DNA from 3 places in the Cellulomonas sp. JZ18 genome. Region 3 is predicted to be linked to each of the others. Evidence: riboswitches for the same ligand, from Rfam matches in the RefSeq annotation. Region 3 holds a riboswitch; each other region holds the start of a gene.

Region 1 (2,253 bases), 450 kb from region 3:
GTTCCCGATCACCCAGACTCCAGCTGCCTCCCGGCATGCAGCGGCACGCTGGTACTCGGCGAGCCGCACCTCAGGAGCGGCGCCCTCGTTCCGCTTCGCGAGTTGCTGCGCGCGCCAGGCCGTGAACTCGAAGTGCCCTTCTGCGCTTCCCCTGCCGTTCCATCCCTGACCTGCCCCCGAGGAGCCAGTTGCGGCGGACAACGCGACCACCACCGCCACCAGGGACACCCTCAGACCGACGCCAGTCACTCCTGCCCCGCAGGGTGCAGCCCGACCGAGTCGATTCGCCACGCCCCCTCTAGCCACGTCATGGCAAAGTCGAAGTCATACACCGCCTCGGGGTTGCTCGAGACGACCGTGCCGGCTGAGTCCAGTTCCACTCCTTCTCCCTGCTTCACGCGCAGTCGCGCCGAGTACCACTCCCTATGGGAGAGCTCTATGCCCTCGGCGCTGAGAACTTCGACCGAGGCGCCAGTCGTGCTGTTCCCGGCGTCCAGCATGCGTTGCACATCGACACGAGACTCCGAGCAGAACTCGCATGTGGGTGCCGACATCGCATCCCACTCCGTGAAGTCGCCAGTGACGTACACGTACGGGTACAGCGAGATGAAGTACGACGCCGCCGCAGCCGCGCCGTCGGCGCTCGGCGTCGCCATCGCCTCCGGACGCGTGGGCGGGACGCTGAGGTCGACCGTCGGCGAGGGGGTCGGCGTCGGACGCGCCGTCTCCGTGGCGGGCGACGGTGGCTCGGGCGTCGGCTCGGTCGGCTCGGCGCGCGTGCACCCGGTCACGAGCAGCCCGACCAGCAGCCCCGCGGACACAGCTCTGCCCCAGCGTCGTCGCCCCTGCATGCCCGGAAAGTACCGGTTGGGCACAGCCCGCACGCCAGCGCTGCCCACCCTGTGGATGCGGTGTCGGCGCCGGCGCCTACAGTCGTGCTCGATCAGGAAGCTCGGCCTCACGTCCTCCGGCGCGGCCGACTGGCAACCGCGCGAGCGCACGGTGCCCCCGGAGGAAGATCCGCCCGCGCCGCCCGGCACGGGAAGACGCTCGACCTCCGCGGGAGGACCCATGGCCGCACCGTTCGACATCGAGACGCCCCTCGGCGCACCCGAGACCGGCTGCGTGTGCGAGGAGCCCGGGCACGTGCCCGCCGCGCGGCGGGTGCGTGCCGCCGTGTCCGCGACCGGTGAGGCGTACCGGCTGGCCGGGGTGGACGGCGACGTCGTCCTCGCCGTGCGGTCCGGCGGCACCACCGTCCGCTGGTGGGTGCACGACACCGGGCCCTTCGCGGAGCACGCGGCGTCCGCAGACCCGACGGTCCGCCTGCACGACGGCGGCGTCGTCCGCGTCGGCTCGCGGTACCGCAGCGTCGCGACGGACGGCGTCGCGTCCCCGTGCGTCGAGGGTGTGGTCCGCCCGACCGGCACCCGCTACGCGTTCCTGCTCCGCGCGCTGCCGCCCGACCCGACGCTCGTCGCGGTCTTCCCGCACACGGCGTCGCTCTACCGGCTCGACCCGCCGATGCGCACGCGCTGGGGCCGGTACGACCACGTCGTCGTCCTCGCGCAGCACGACGAGCGGGGCGGGCGGACGCAGGTCTTCCCGTCGGACGCGGACGCGGTGATGTCGCCGGGCGACCTGCCCGGCAGCCACACCGGCGGCACGGACCACGTCGAGGCGCTCAACCGGGCCGGCTACGAGGTCGTGCTGGAGCCGGTGACGCCGGACCGTCCTCGCACCTGACCTCCCACCGCGTGAAGCGTTGTGGACGCCACGTGACCACAACGCTTCACGCCGAGACGCGGCGGCGGGGTGGCGGCGACGCGCAGCTCGCCGCCCCGGCCCGTCCTACGCCAGCGGGCCCAGCACCTCCTGCGGCTCGCGGTCGACGACCAGCCGCGACAGCGGCCCGAGCAGACGCTTCTCCTCGTACCGGAAGTGCGTCTCCATGATCGCCTCGATGCCGTCGAGGTGGCGGTGGAGGGTGGCCGCGTCGTGGCCCGCGTCGACGGCCTGCTGGAGCGAGCCGAGCAGCTGGGCGAGCACGCTGTGGTCGCGCGTGAGCTGGGCGAGCACGTCGGCGAGGGACGGGTCGAGCGCGAGCAGCTCGGGGAACATGACGTCGTCCTCGCGGCGGTGGTGACCGTCGAGCGCGGCGCAGAAGCCGGTGCAGAAGAGGCGCAGGTCGGCGGCGAGGCGCGGTGAGGCCGGCTGCTCGCCGGCGTCGTCGATCGCGTCGCGCGCGATCTG
Region 2 (2,253 bases), 580 kb from region 3:
CCCCGAGGTGGTGGCGCGCTTCGGCGACGGCGACGTGGCCCGCCTGCTCGCCGACGCCTCGATCGTGCGCAACCGGGCCAAGATCGAGGCGACGATCGCCAACGCGCGCGCCGTGCTCGCGCTGCACGAGGCGGGGCGCAGCCTCGACGAGGTGCTCTGGTCGCACGCGCCGCAGGGAACGCGCACGCGTCCGAGCGGCGGCGCCGACGTGCCGGCCACGACGCCGGAGTCCCGCGCGCTGGCGCGCGAGCTGCGCGGCCTGGGGTTCCGGTTCGTCGGGCCGACCACCGCGTACGCGGCCATGCAGGCGTGCGGCGTCGTCGACGACCACGTCGCGACCTGCCCGGTGGCGCTGCGCCGTTCGGGCGCGTCCGTGACCGGCGCACCGGGCGGAGCGCGTCCCGGTGCTCCACTGGGGTGACACGCGGTCCGGACGCGTGTCCAGGACCAGCGACGGGACTAGGGTGCCCGGCATGGTGGACCAGCGGGACGGCGAGGGACGGCACGACGCCGTGCGCGCCGCACACGACGCGTGGGAGAGCGCCGACGCGCCCGACCCCAGCGTCCTGGCCGCCGTCCAGGACGGTTTGCTCGCCGTACCCGCCGGCTCGCCGACGGCGTGGTTCGGCGTGCCGAGGCCGCGCCCCTCGCGCGAGCAGCCGCCGCCGGACGGGCTCCGCCGCCGCCAGCGCTGACGCGACGACGCCGAACGTCGCGCGCTCGGGCCGCCGAGGGCGACCCCCGTCGGCACACGTCCTCACCCGCTCAGGGCGCGCCTGACCGCCCCGCGACACGCCGCGTCTCATGCAGCGGTCACCCCTGTCCGCCATACGGGACCGCTCGCTACGCTTCACGCCGACCATCCAGAGCGGCCGAGAGACCTGGCTCAGCGACGCCGCAGCAACCCCCCTCCTCGTCGAGGGTGTGGGTGCTTCCGCCAGGAACGATGGAGTGACGATGATCGTGCGCCCTGACGTCGCCGACCCCACGGACGGCGGCACGTCCTGCCTGGCCGCCGCCCGCCCTCGTCCCCGGCCCTGCGCCGGGACGCCGCGATGACCGCCGTGGCGGACGCGCGGGCCGCGAGTGCCCCCGCCGACGGGCGCGCGCCGGTCGACGGGCACGCGCCGGCCACCCGCGCCGCGCGCCGGCGGGCCCCCGCGGCCGCGCTCGACCGGCCGACCGTGTCGTTCGAGCTGTTCCCGCCGCGCGACGTCGACGCCGCGCCCCGCCTGTGGGCGACCGTCCGGGAGCTCGAGGCCGCCGAGCCCGACTTCGTGTCGGTGACCTACGGCGCCTCCGGGAAGACCCGCGAGACGACGCGCGCCCTGGTCACGCGCCTGCTCCGGGAGACGACGCTGAACCCGATCGCGCACCTCACCTGCGTGGGCACCTCGCGCGCGGAGGTCGCGGCCGTGGTCGAGGAGTTCCTCGACGAGGGCGTGCGCGCGTTCCTCGCGCTGCGGGGCGACCCGCCCGCCGGGCAGGCGGACTGGCAGCCGCACCCGGAGGGCGTCGCCACCGCCGCCGAGCTCGTCGCGCTGCTGCGCGAGGTCGAGCAGCGCCGGTGCGCGGGCTCGCCCGCGCAGGCGGTGCGGGCGCGCGTGCGGCCGCTGTCGCTCGCCGTCGCCGCGTTCCCGCGCGGCAACCAGGCCACCGGCGGGACCCGGCAGCAGGACGTGCAGGCGCTGCTCGCCAAGCAGGAGGCCGGCGCCGACTTCGCCATCACGCAGGTGTTCTTCGACGCCGAGGCGTACCTGGGCCTCGTCGCCGAGGCCCGTCGGGCGGGGGTGACGATCCCGATCGTCCCGGGGATCATCCCCACGACCGACCCGGCCCGGCTGCTGCGCGTGCAGGAGCTGACGGGGGTGCCCGTCCCGCGCACGCTCCTGGACCTGCTCGGGTCGGTGGACGACCCGCTCGAGCGCCACCGACGCGGCATCCGCGCGGGCGTCGACCTGGTCCGGGCGGTGCTCGACGGCGGCGCACCCGGCGTCCACGTCTACACGTTCAACAAGCACGAGGCGGCACTCGACCTGCTCGACGGCGCCGACCTGCGCGGAGGCCGCCCGGCCGCCGCCGTCCCCACGACGTCCACCGAGCCCGCCGGCGACCTTGCCGTCGGGCCCACCCCGACACCGGCGAGGTAACCCGTCATGACCGACACCGCCACCACGACCCCGGCCCCGGCGTTCCCCGCCGGCTCCGTGCTGGGCTACCCCCGCATCGGCCCGCGCCGCGAGCTGAAGAAGG
Region 3 (2,253 bases):
GCGTCGAGCACGCCGAACGTCGCCTTCTTCGCCACGTCGGCGCTCGCGTCGCCGGGCACCGCGAGGTCGAACGTCACGACCGTGCCGCCGCCGCTCTGCTGCGCCCGGGCCAGGTCGTGCTGCGGGTGCGAGGGAAGGAACGGGTAGCGCACGCGCGCCACGCCCGGGTGCTGCTCGAGCCACGTCGCGAGCTCGAGCGCGGACGCCGCCTGGTGGCGCACGCGCACGCTCATCGTCTCCAGGCCCTTGAGCAGGACCCAGGCGTTGAACGGCGACAGCGACGGTCCCGTGTTGCGGATGAGGGTCTGCACGGGGCCGTGGACGAACCCCTCGGACCCGAGGATCGCGCCGCCGAGCACGCGGCCCTGCCCGTCGATGTGCTTGGTCGCGGAGTACACGACGACGTCGGCGCCGTGCTCCAGCGGCCGGGAGAACACGGGCGTGGCGAACACGTTGTCGACGACGACGACGGCGCCGGCCGCGTGCGCGAGGCGGCTGACGGCGGCGATGTCGACCAGGTCCTGCATGGGGTTCGACGGCGTCTCGAAGAACACCACGTCGGCGGGTGTGGCGAGCGCGGCCTCCCACTGCTCGGGCACGTGGCCGTCGACGTAGTCGGTCCGCACGCCCCACTTCGCGAGGATCTCGTCGAAGATGACGACCGACGAGCCGAACAGCGCGCGCGCCGCGACCACGCGCGACCCCTGGCGCACGAGCGCGGCGAGCGTCGTGAACACCGCGGACATGCCGGTCGCCGTCGCGTACGCGGCCTCGGCGCCGTCGAGCAGGCGCAGGCGCTCCTCGAACGTGGAGACCGTCGGGTTCCCGTACCGGGAGTAGAGGAAGCGGTCGACCTCGCCCGCGAAGCCCGCCTCGGCCTCCGCGGCGGACGCGTACGCGTACCCCTGCGTGAGGAACAGGCCCTCGGAGAGCTCGCCGAACCCGCTGCGGACCAGCCCGCCGCGCACCGCGAGGGTGTCGGGGCGCAGGGTGGAGCGGTCGGTGCGGTGGTCGTCCCAGTCACCGGGCCCCGGGACGCGCGCGCTCACGGCTGCACCCACGGCAGGCCGGCGGCGCGCCAGCCCTCGTGCCCGCGGTGGCCGTCCGGGCCGGTCGGGCCCTCGAAGCCCTCCAGCACGTTGTACGCCGGGCCGAAGCCCGCCGCGGTGGCCGCCTGGGCGGCACCGATCGACCGCTGGCCCGAGCGGCACAGGAACACGACCGGCCGGCCGTCGCCCGGCGTCACGCCGGTAGCCGCGAGCTGGTCGAGGAACTGCGGGTTGGGACGCCCGGACGGGTACGAGACCCACTCGACGAGCGCGGCGTGCCGGCCGAGCTCGCGCAGGTCCGGCACGCCGACGTACCGCCACTCGGCGTCGGTGCGCACGTCGACGAGCACGGCGTCCGGCTCCTCGCGCAGCAGCTCCCAGGCCTGCGTCGGCGTGATGTCGCCCGCGTACCCCGCGGCGGGGCGTGGCTGCACGGCCATGCGTCCTCCCATCGGTCTGGCGGTAGCACCCTCGTCCGGGCCCGTGCGGGTCCCGCGGGTTGCTGCGGCGTCGTCGAGCCAGATCTCTCGGCCGCTCTGGATGGTCGCCGGTGATGCTACGCCGGACGCGGAGGGGCGCGGCCGCGCGTCTCACGACGGCGCCGCCCCGCCGAGCGCGCCACTCGTCGGGCGAGCGCGCCAGTCATGTCCGGTGCGCTCGGCCGGTACCGGGCGCGCTCGGCGCGACGGGTCCGTCCGGGTGACGGGGTCGTGAGACGGGGCGTCTCGGATCGAGAGACGGACGGCGTGTCCGCGTTGACACCCGCCGCGGCGCACGCCGATCCTCGACGCAGGTCATGAGCGCCAGCGCGAAGCCCCGGCTCGCTGGCCGGCAACCCTCCTCCGCGGTGGGGTGCCCCGGGTGACGACCTGGCCGCGCGCCGCCCGGTGCCGGCAAGCGCGGGACCCGCGGGGTCCCTCCGGCAGTGGAGGTACGCATGACCACGATCACCGAGCTCCTCGCGTGTGCGGACGAGGTGTCCGGCACCGCCACCGCCCCCGTCGCCGCGGCGCCGGGCGTCGGACCCCTCCTGCCCGTCGTGGGCGCCTCGACGACCGTCCCGCTCGTGGACGGCACGAGCCGCACCTACGCGAACCTCGACTGCGCCGCGAGCGCGCCCGCGCTCGAGTCCGTCGCGGCCCGCGTCGCCGAGGTCCTGCCGCTGTACGCGTCGGTGCACCGCGGTGCGGGCTACCTCTCGCAG

The links. A riboswitch is a leader RNA that binds a small molecule or an ion and turns the genes downstream of it on or off. The one in region 3 is predicted to bind S-adenosylmethionine.
Region 1: linked by a shared signal. The riboswitch ahead of GC089_RS01005 (hypothetical protein) and the one ahead of GC089_RS03005 (rhodanese-like domain-containing protein) in region 3 are both predicted to bind S-adenosylmethionine.
Region 2: linked by a shared signal. The riboswitch ahead of GC089_RS00435 (methylenetetrahydrofolate reductase) and the one ahead of GC089_RS03005 (rhodanese-like domain-containing protein) in region 3 are both predicted to bind S-adenosylmethionine.

What each region holds. Positions count from the first base shown of each region.
Region 1 covers NZ_CP045245.1:216,136-218,388, reverse strand. The annotation lists gene GC089_RS01015 (hypothetical protein) at 1-12, opposite strand, end outside; gene GC089_RS01010 (DUF6318 family protein) at 246-875, opposite strand; SAM riboswitch class IV at 942-1,055, shown strand; gene GC089_RS01005 (hypothetical protein) at 1,072-1,746, shown strand; gene GC089_RS01000 (hemerythrin domain-containing protein) at 1,852-2,253, opposite strand, start outside.
Region 2 covers NZ_CP045245.1:88,377-90,629, reverse strand. The annotation lists gene GC089_RS00445 (DNA-3-methyladenine glycosylase I) at 1-421, shown strand, start outside; gene GC089_RS00440 (hypothetical protein) at 474-695, shown strand; SAM riboswitch class I at 857-964, shown strand; gene GC089_RS00435 (methylenetetrahydrofolate reductase) at 1,056-2,150, shown strand; gene metE (5-methyltetrahydropteroyltriglutamate--homocysteine S-methyltransferase) at 2,157-2,253, shown strand, end outside.
Region 3 covers NZ_CP045245.1:664,888-667,140, forward strand. The annotation lists gene GC089_RS03000 (O-succinylhomoserine sulfhydrylase) at 1-1,049, opposite strand, end outside; gene GC089_RS03005 (rhodanese-like domain-containing protein) at 1,046-1,489, opposite strand; SAM riboswitch class I at 1,495-1,596, opposite strand; SAM riboswitch class IV at 1,842-1,955, shown strand; gene GC089_RS03010 (aminotransferase class V-fold PLP-dependent enzyme) at 1,987-2,253, shown strand, end outside.